4 regions of the Streptomyces sp. NPDC049585 genome follow, and region 3 is predicted to be linked to each of the others. Evidence: riboswitches for the same ligand, from Rfam matches in the RefSeq annotation. Region 3 holds a riboswitch; each other region holds the start of a gene.
What was found. A riboswitch is a leader RNA that binds a small molecule or an ion and turns the genes downstream of it on or off. The one in region 3 is predicted to bind cobalamin.
Positions count from the first base shown of each region.

Region 1: linked by a shared signal. The riboswitch ahead of AB0K17_RS00930 (ribonucleoside-diphosphate reductase subunit alpha) and the one ahead of AB0K17_RS22555 (HoxN/HupN/NixA family nickel/cobalt transporter) in region 3 are both predicted to bind cobalamin.
Region 2: linked by a shared signal. The riboswitch ahead of cobN (cobaltochelatase subunit CobN) and the one ahead of AB0K17_RS22555 (HoxN/HupN/NixA family nickel/cobalt transporter) in region 3 are both predicted to bind cobalamin.
Region 4: linked by a shared signal. The riboswitch ahead of AB0K17_RS23975 (cobalamin biosynthesis protein) and the one ahead of AB0K17_RS22555 (HoxN/HupN/NixA family nickel/cobalt transporter) in region 3 are both predicted to bind cobalamin.

Region 1 covers NZ_JBFAPE010000001.1:197,404-199,595, reverse strand. Annotated here, with positions in the region: gene AB0K17_RS00930 (ribonucleoside-diphosphate reductase subunit alpha) at 1-1,111, opposite strand, end outside; cobalamin riboswitch at 1,276-1,414, opposite strand; gene mctP (monocarboxylate uptake permease MctP) at 1,585-2,192, opposite strand, start outside.
Region 2 covers NZ_JBFAPE010000040.1:8,342-10,533, reverse strand. Annotated here, with positions in the region: gene AB0K17_RS27380 (cobalamin biosynthesis protein CobG) at 1-515, opposite strand, end outside; cobalamin riboswitch at 630-766, shown strand; gene cobN (cobaltochelatase subunit CobN) at 792-2,192, shown strand, end outside.
Region 3 covers NZ_JBFAPE010000023.1:99,522-101,713, forward strand. Annotated here, with positions in the region: gene AB0K17_RS22550 (hypothetical protein) at 1-21, shown strand, start outside; gene AB0K17_RS22555 (HoxN/HupN/NixA family nickel/cobalt transporter) at 1-1,207, opposite strand, end outside; cobalamin riboswitch at 1,237-1,460, opposite strand; gene AB0K17_RS22560 (APC family permease) at 1,609-2,192, shown strand, end outside.
Region 4 covers NZ_JBFAPE010000027.1:32,667-34,858, reverse strand. Annotated here, with positions in the region: gene AB0K17_RS23985 (inorganic phosphate transporter) at 1-290, shown strand, start outside; gene AB0K17_RS23980 (hypothetical protein) at 317-541, shown strand; cobalamin riboswitch at 751-875, shown strand; gene AB0K17_RS23975 (cobalamin biosynthesis protein) at 933-1,904, shown strand; gene AB0K17_RS23970 (cobyric acid synthase) at 1,901-2,192, shown strand, end outside.

The DNA.
Region 1 (2,192 bases), on a different contig from region 3:
CCAGGTCGGGCGTGTCGGCCGGGGAGAACAGCGACCAGTCGGCGTCGGCCTCGACGCGGCGCATGAACTCGTCCGGGATCCAGTGCGCGATGTTCAGGTTGTGGGTGCGGCGGGCCTCCTCACCGGTGTTGTCGCGCAGCTCCAGGAACTCCTCGATGTCCGCGTGCCAGGTCTCCAGGTACACGCAGGCGGCGCCCTTGCGGCGGCCGCCCTGGTTCACCGCGGCGACGGAGGCGTCCAGGGTGCGCAGGAACGGCACGATGCCGTTGGAGTGGCCGTTGGTGCCGCGGATGAGCGAGCCGCGGGAGCGGATGCGCGAGTACGACAGGCCGATGCCGCCGGCGTGCTTGGAGAGCCGGGCGACCTGGTGGTAGCGGTCGTAGATCGAGTCCAGCTCGTCCAGCGGGGAGTCCAGCAGGTAGCAGGACGACATCTGCGGGTGGCGGGTGCCGGAGTTGAAGAGCGTGGGGGAGGAGGGGAGGTACGACAGCGTGCTGGTGAGCCGGTACAGCGCCGCCACGTCCTCCAGGGCCCGCTCGCTGTGGTCCTCGGCCAGGCCGCAGGCCACGCGCAGCAGGAAGTGCTGCGGCGTCTCGATCACGTCGCGGTGGATCGGGTGGCGCAGCAGGTAACGGCTGTGCAGGGTGCGCAGGCCGAAGTAGCCGAAGCGGTCGTCGGCGCCGTCGGCCAGGGCCGCGTCCACGAGCGCGTCCAGGCGCGCGGCGTGGGTGGCGACGAACGCGGCCGTGTCGTCGGCGATGAGGCCCTCGCGGTGGCCCACGGCGACCGAGGCGGAGAAGGAGGTGGCGCCCTGGCCGGCCGCCTCCTCGGCGATGGCGTGGGTGAGCAGGCGGGCGGCGAGCTTGGAGTACTCCGGCTCCTCGGCGATCAGGCCGGCGGCCGCCTCGGTGGCGAGGGAGCGCAGCTCCGCCTCGTCCGCCGCGGCGCTGCGGCCGCGCAGCGCGGCGGCGGCGACCTTGCCCGGGTCGGTGGCGGGCAGATCGGCGGTGAGGTCCGTCAGGGCACGCAGCAGCGCGGTCCCGGGGCCGTCGGCCGCTTCCGCGTTCGCTGAGACGGGACCTGCAACCGGATCTGCGGGCGCGATGGTCACGAGTGGCTCTCCTCGCTCGGCTGTGGTGGCCGGGCGGGTGCGCGCGACGGTCGCGTACGGGCACGTCCGACTCGGAGCTCGGGAGCGTGCCGCGCAGCGTCCGCCGGCCCAACCCGCGAGGCCCGGACGTGTTCAACGCCCATAGCCGAGCCCGGGACGGGCTCGGTGGTGGGCGCGCTGCCGGCAGGTCCTCGGACTGGTGGTGCGGTGTTTGTGCGCACTCGTTCACCGTTGCGGGACAGTTCCGGATTTGCACCGGATTCCCCTGCGGCGACAGCGAGGACGAGCATACATCTAGTGCCGGGCCTCGCACGCGCCCCCACATGTTGTGTCGGCGCGTCATGAGGTGGTTGCGGAATGTGGTAGAGGCGGCGTCCTTGCAGGCAAGAGCCGGACGGGCTGCGCCGCAGCCCGTCCGGCTCTTGGTGGTCTCTTGACGGAGTCTTCCGGTGGAGTTTCCCGGCGGGCGGGGCTCAGCCCGCCGCAGGCGCCTCCACCGTGGCCGGCGGCAGCTTCTCCTGGACGCCGGGATCCCCCGCATCGGCCGTGTAGTCCGACGGCCGCGTGAGGTCGACCCCGTCCGGCGCCCCCACCGCCCGCAGGACGACCGTGGCGACCACCGCCACCAGCACGTTGACCACGAACGCCGTCAGGCCGATGTACCCCTTCTCCCCGATGAGCGGAATGAGGTTGGTATTGCCGAAATGGTCCTGGGTGGCGCTGGGCGTCGCATATGCCCGCCACGTCCCGTACGCCATGCCTGCGGCCCACCCCGCCAGCAGGCCCCAGCGGTGGAACCAGCGCGTGAAGAGCCCGCCCACCAGCGCGGGCACGGTCTGCAGGATCCAGATGCCACCGAGCAGCTGGAAGTTGATGGCGACCGTTTTGTCCATGGTCAGCACGAAGGCGAGGGCGCCGACCTTGACCAGCAGGGATGCGATCTTGGACACCTTCGCCTCGTGCTCGGGCGTGGCGTCCGGCTTCAGGAAGTCCTTGTAGATGTTGCGGGTGAACAGGTTCGCCGCCGCGATCGACATGATCGCCGCCGGCACCAGCGCCCCGATGCCGATGGCGGCGAACG
Region 2 (2,192 bases), on a different contig from region 3:
AGGCCGGGACCGGTGGGGCCGTGGCACAGCAGGGCACCGTCGGCGCTTGCGATCAACGTCACATCGGGGGAGAGGGCGACGATGTCGCCGCGCCCGTCGTCCAGACCGAAGAGGAAACGACCGGAGAGGTCGGAGAGGTCCGGTTCGCCCGAGCACAGGAGACGGTCCAGCTCCCGGACCCACTGCGGTACGCGGCCGTCGCCGAGAGGGGAGGCCGCGATGTTGCGGATGCGGTCGTGACGGTCGGACGGCAGCAGGCCCGCGGCGCGCAGCCGGGCGGCCAGCTCGGCGCCGCAGGCGTCCGCGAGGCCGCGCAACTGGACGTTGCCACGGGAGGTGAGGTCGAGGTGGCCGTCCCCCAGCGCCTCGGCGGCATCCGCCAGCGCGGCGGCCTGGTGCGCCGTCAGCAGCCCGCCCGGCAGCCGCACCCGGGCGAGCGCCCCGTCGTCCGCGGCGTGCAGACGCAGCGCGCCGGGACAGGCGTCGGCGCGGTCACGAGCGGGCAGGGCGGGCATGCGGGGAGCATACCGACGGGTCGTGGCCTGCGGGGCTCCGCCCCCGGGGCCGAATGCCGCGCTGCGCGCGGTGTCCTCGAAGCCGGACGGGCCGAAGTCACCCCGCCTCGCTACTATGACTGCGCCAGCGACGGCGACAGGGGAGGAAGCCGGTGCGATTCCGGCACGGTCCCGCCACTGTGACCACGGTCGAGTACGCCGAGTACTGCCGTGGGAAGTCAGGAACTCCTGCCGTCCTCCCACCGCCCGGGGCGCGGACCCCGAGGAAGGCCTGCCGTGATCCTGCTCCTGTCGACGTCCGACACCGACCTGCTCAGTGCCCGTGCCGCCGGCGGCCCGGTCCCCTACCGGCTCGCCAATCCCGCCCGGCTGCCGCTGGACGAGCTGCCCGGCCTCCTGGAGGGCGCCGATCTCGTCGTCGTCCGGCTCCTCGGCGGCATCCGCGCCTGGCAGGAGGGGCTCGACGTGCTGCTGGCCGGGCCGCGGCCGGTCGTCGTGCTCACCGGCGAACAGGCCCCCGACGCCCAGCTGATGGAGACCTCCACCGTCCCCGTCGGCATCGCGGCCGAGGCCCACGCCTACCTCGCCCACGGCGGTCCCGCCAACCTGGAGCAGCTCGCCCGCTTCCTGTCCGACACCGTGCTGCTGACCGGGCACGGCTTCGAGCCGCCGGCCGCCGCGCCCGCGTGGGGCGAGCTGGAGCGCACGCCCAAGCCGGGGGCGGCCGGCCCGCTGGTGGCCGTGCTCTACTACCGCGCCCACCACATGAGCGGCAACACCGCCTTCGTCGAGGCCCTGTGCGGCGCGATCGAGGACGCCGGCGGCCGCGCCAAGCCGCTGTACGTCGCCTCCCTGCGCGCCCCCGAGCCGGAGCTCGTGGACGCGCTGCGCGACGCCGACGCCATCGTCACCACCGTGCTCGCCGCCGGCGGCACGCGACCCGCGGACGCCTCGGCCGGCGGCGACGACGAGTCGTGGGACGCGGGGGCGCTGGCCGCCCTCGACGTCCCCATCCTGCAGGCGCTGTGCCTGACCGGCCCGCGCAGCGCGTGGGAGGAGAACGACGAGGGCCTCTCCCCGCTGGACGCCGCGACCCAGGTGGCCGTACCGGAGTTCGACGGGCGCATCATCACCGTCCCGTTCTCCTTCAAGGAGGTCGACGAGGACGGCCTGCCCGCCTACGTGCCCGACCTCGAACGCGCCGCCCGCGTCGCAGGGATCGCCGTGCGCCACGCCCGGCTGCGGCACATCCCGGCGGCCGCGAAGCGGCTGGCGCTCGTCCTGTCCGCCTACCCCACCAAGCACTCCCGCATCGGCAACGCCGTGGGCCTGGACACCCCCGCCAGCGCCGTCGCCCTGCTGCGCCGGCTGCGCGAGGAGGGCTACGACTTCGGCGACGAGGCGGTTCCGGGGCTGGAGTCGGGCGACGGCGACGAGCTCATCCGCGCCCTGATCGAGGCCGGCGGCCACGACCAGGAGTGGCTGACCGAGGAGCAGCTCGCCCGCAACCCCGTGCGCATCCCGGCCGCCGACTACCGGCGCTGGTTCGCCGCCCTGCCCGCCGAGCTGCGCGAGGCCGTCGAGGAGCACTGGGGCCCCGCCCCGGGCGAGATGTTCGTCGACCGCAGCCGCAACCCCGAGGGCGACATCGTGCTGGCCGCGCTGCGCCGCGGCAAC
Region 3 (2,192 bases):
CGGGACTGTCCCCGTCCGTGACCCCGGACCCGTCCGCAGCTCCGGACCCGTCCGCAGCTCCGGGCCCGTCCGTAGCTCCGGACCCGCCGGTGACGACGGCCGTCGCCGTGCGGGCGGTCCAGCGCTGCTCGACCCGCGCCAGGCGCCAGTAGACCAGTGCCGCGGCCCACACCACGACGAACAGCCCGACGATGACGAAGCCGACGTTGTCGAGGTTCAGCCCGGCGATCCAGCCGCTGACGGGATCGTCCAGGCCGAGCTTCTCGTGCAGGACGCCGACCAGCTCGATGGTGCCGATGAGGAAGGCGACGGCGATGGACAGGCCGGTGATGGTGAGGTTGTAGTAGACCTTGCGCACCGGGTTGGAGAACGCCCACTGGTAGGCGAAGTTCATGAACGTGCCGTCGAGCGTGTCGAAGAGGCTCATGCCGGCCGCGAACAGCAGTGGCAGGCACAGGATCGCGTACCACGGCAGTCCGGCCGCGGCGCCGCTGCCCGCCATCACCATCAGCGTGACCTCGGTGGCGGTGTCGAAGCCGAGGCCGAAGAGGAAGCCGAGGGGGTACATCTGGCCCGGTCGGCTGACCGAGCGGGTGAAGCGGCCCAGCAGCCGGTTCATGAAGCCGCGCGAGTCCAGCTGCTTCTCCAGCTCTCCCTCGTCGTAGCGGCCCTCGCGCATGGCGCGGAAGACGCGCAGGATGCCGGCGAGGGCGATGAGGTTGAGGATGGCGATGAGGTAGAGGAAGCCGCCGGAGACGGATGTGCCGACGATGCCGAGCACCTGGTGGGTGGGCGAGTCCTCGTCCATCAGCGTGCCGGCCAGGTGCGTGCCGCCGGCCACCAGCAGGGCCATCACGACGACGACGCTGGAGTGGCCGAGGGCGAACCAGAAGCCGACCGAGACCGGGCGCCTGCCGTCGGCCATGAGCTTGCGGGTGGTGTTGTCGATGGCGGCGATGTGGTCGGCGTCGAAGGCGTGCCGCATGCCGAGGGTGTAGGCGGTGATGCCGAGACCGACGCCGTAGACCTTGGAGTCGACGGTGTAGTGCTGCGGCACGACCAGCAGGTAGAGCACGCCGAACGCGACGACGTGCAGGGCGGCGATGACGGCCAGCAGGCCGGCGGTGCGCACGGTGTCCTCGCGGCGCCAGCGGAAGGCCGGCGGGCCGGTGGATATGTCGACGGGAAGGGATGTGTTGGTGGACATCTCGGGTTGAACGCTCCAGCACCTCGTGGATCACTTCGAGATGCCGTGGCCGGTCTCCTGGCTGACGGGTGCACGCGCGACCGCCCCGCCTTCCCAGGTCGCCGGATGCGGCCCAGTGGCTTCCGCGCGCCGGACGGTCCGGCGTACGGAGTGGGGACGGTCACTCCCCGATCACAGTGGCGAGGGCCGCTCCGGAATGGGCCCCGAAGGGCCGGCACCGGTCTTCCCGAACACCACGGCCAGGACACCCTAACCTCCCGACGGGCCTCATGGTCGCCCCGGCCGTACCTCATCTGCCGGACATCTGCCGGAGGCCATCGCTCCGCTACCGCGCGGGTGATGGACGCCACCCCGGGCCCGGTGCTACGAGTGCAGGCAACGACCGGAAGGGGCTGACCGCCATGGCAGATTCGGCAGCGGGGACGGGGCAGGACCCGGGCGGCGGCGCCCCGGCGGTGCCCGGGCAGCGGACGGTGTTCGTGCGCCGCATCGGGCTGTTCCAGGCCACGGCCATCAACATGAGCCAGATGTGTGGGATAGGCCCCTTCGTCACCATTCCCTTGATGGTCGCCTCGTTCGGCGGCCCGCACGCCGTCATCGGCTTCGTCGCGGGGGCGGTGCTGGCGCTGGCGGACGGGCTGGTGTGGGCCGAGCTCGGCGCGGCGATGCCCGGCGCTGGCGGCAGTTACGTCTATCTGCGGCAGGCGTTCCAGTACCGCACCGGCAAACTGATGCCGTTCCTGTTCGTGTGGACGGCGATGCTCTTCATCCCGCTCGCCATGGCCACCGGCGTGATCGGGTTCGTGCAGTACCTGGGCTATCTGTGGCCCGGCATGACGCAGACGCAGGGCGACGTGACGGGCCTGGCCATGGTGGCGCTGGTCGTCGCGCTGCTGTGGCGGCGGGTGGAGTCCATCGCGCGCATCACCGCCGTCCTGTGGGGCGTAATGATCGTCTCGGTGTCCCTGGTCATCGTCGCCGCCTT
Region 4 (2,192 bases), on a different contig from region 3:
TCGTCGCCGCCGGCGCGGCCCTCCTGGCCGACCAGGGCCGGTGGGGCGTGACCGCCGTCGCCGTCCTCGGCCTGGCCGTCTGCGGCGGCATCTGGGCGGCCTCGCGCCGCAAGCCGGTCACCCACGACAACGTCAACGACCTCAACGAGCCGCAGGGCATCGCCACCCCGGCCACCGTGGAGCCCGTCGGCGTGGTCACCGCGGCCCTCCAGGCCGTCGCCCCGCCGCCGGCCGGCCCCACGGCCGCCCACGCCCCGGCCCCCACCCCCACCCCCGCGACGACCGGCTGAGCGCCGGGCACGGAGGAAGAAACACCATGCACATCGACTGGGCAGCTTTCGCCGAGGTCTTCGGGGTCAGCCTCGTGGTGACCGTCGGGCTCGTGGGCCTGTTCACGCTCGGCATCGTCGGCACGTCCCGCAGGACGGACGCGGCGGGCGGCACGGCGGCCGCGGGCGCGCTGGCGCGCACGGGCGCGTACGCGTGCTTCGCGCTGTGCGCGGCGGCCGTCGGATACGGCATCTCGCTGATCGTGGCCTGAGTCCACGCGCACCGAAAGGGCGGACCGGAGTTTGCTCCGGCCGCCCTTTCGGCGTTGGCGGGTGACCCGTCGGGGGTCCGGGGGCAGCGCCCCCGGGAAACGGTGAAAGGGCGGGTCAGGGGCTCGGCCGCCCGCAGGGCCCCGCCCCCGGGGCGAGTTGACGGGCCTTCCGGGACCGTGGTGGACTGCCCGGGCCAAACGGCGACAGCAGAGGAAGCCGGTGCGAATCCGGCGCGGTCCCGCCACTGTCACCGGGGAGTGTCCCCCCACCCAACAGGGCCACGGCGCAAGCCGGAAGGCCGGGGGCGATGCGGATCCGGGAGCCAGGAGACTCTGGTCGCCGGTCACGTCGAGCCAGGGCGAGGACCCTGAGTGAGGACACGCATCGGCCATGCCCTGTCGCGGTTTCGCCTGCGGCGCCGCCCTCGGATTCCTGGGCGACCTGGTTGTCGGTGACCCCCGCAGGGGGCACCCTGTTGCCGCGTTCGGGCGTGCGGCCCACGCCCTGGAGCAGCGCTTGTGGCGCGACGACCGCGGACGCGGTGCGCTGTACGCCGCCGTGTGCACCGGTACCACCGTGGCGGGCGCCGCGCTGCTGGCCCGTGCGGTGCGCGGCCGGCGGGGCGCGGACGTCGCCCTGACGGCGGCCGTCACCTGGGCGGTGATCGGTGGGACGTCGCTGGCCCGGGAGGCCCGGGCGATCGGCGGGGCGCTGGCCGCCGGTGATCTGGAGGTGGCCCGGGAGCGGTTGCCGCATCTGTGCGGCCGTGACCCGTCGTCGCTGGACGCCCAGCAGATCGCCCGTGCCGTGGTGGAGTCGGTGGCCGAGAACACCTCGGACGCCGTCGTCGGCGCCCTGGTGTGGGGCGCGCTCGCGGGCGTACCGGGCCTGGTGGGCTTCCGTGCGGTGAACACGCTGGATGCGATGGTCGGTCACAAGTCGCCGCGGTACCGCCGCTTCGGCTGGGCGTCGGCCCGGCTGGACGACGTCGTCGGCTGGCCCGGTGCGCGGCTGACCGCGGCCCTGGCGGTGCTGGCCGCGCCGGATCCGCGCGGTGCCGCGCGGGTGGCGCGACGGGACGCGCACCGTCACCCGAGCCCCAACGCCGGCCCGGTCGAGGCGGCGTTCGCGGGGGCGCTGGGGGTGCGTCTGGGCGGGACGCTGGCGTACGGGGGCCGCATCGAGCACCGGCCCGTCCTGGGCGCGGAGCTGCGCGCCGTGCGCACCGGGGACATCGAGCGCGCGGTGCGCCTTTCGCGCCGGGTGTCGCTGCTGGCGCTGGGCTGTGCGGTCGGGGGCCGGGCAGTGGGCAGCCTTCTGAGGGCCGGGACGACCAGGACTGGGAAAGCGAGGAACCGGTGACATCGCAACCGCGGGGCGGGGGCCTGCTGGTGGCCGGGACCACCTCGGACGCGGGCAAGAGCGTGGTGACGGCGGGCATCTGCCGCTGGTTGTCCCGCAAGGGCGTCAAGGTCGCGCCGTTCAAGGCGCAGAACATGTCGCTCAATTCGTTCGTGACGCGCGAGGGCGCGGAGATAGGGCGTGCGCAGGCCATGCAGGCGGCCGCGGCGCGCGTCGAGCCGAGTGCGCTGATGAATCCGGTGCTGCTCAAGCCCGGCAGCGACCGCAGCAGCCAGGTCGTGCTGATGG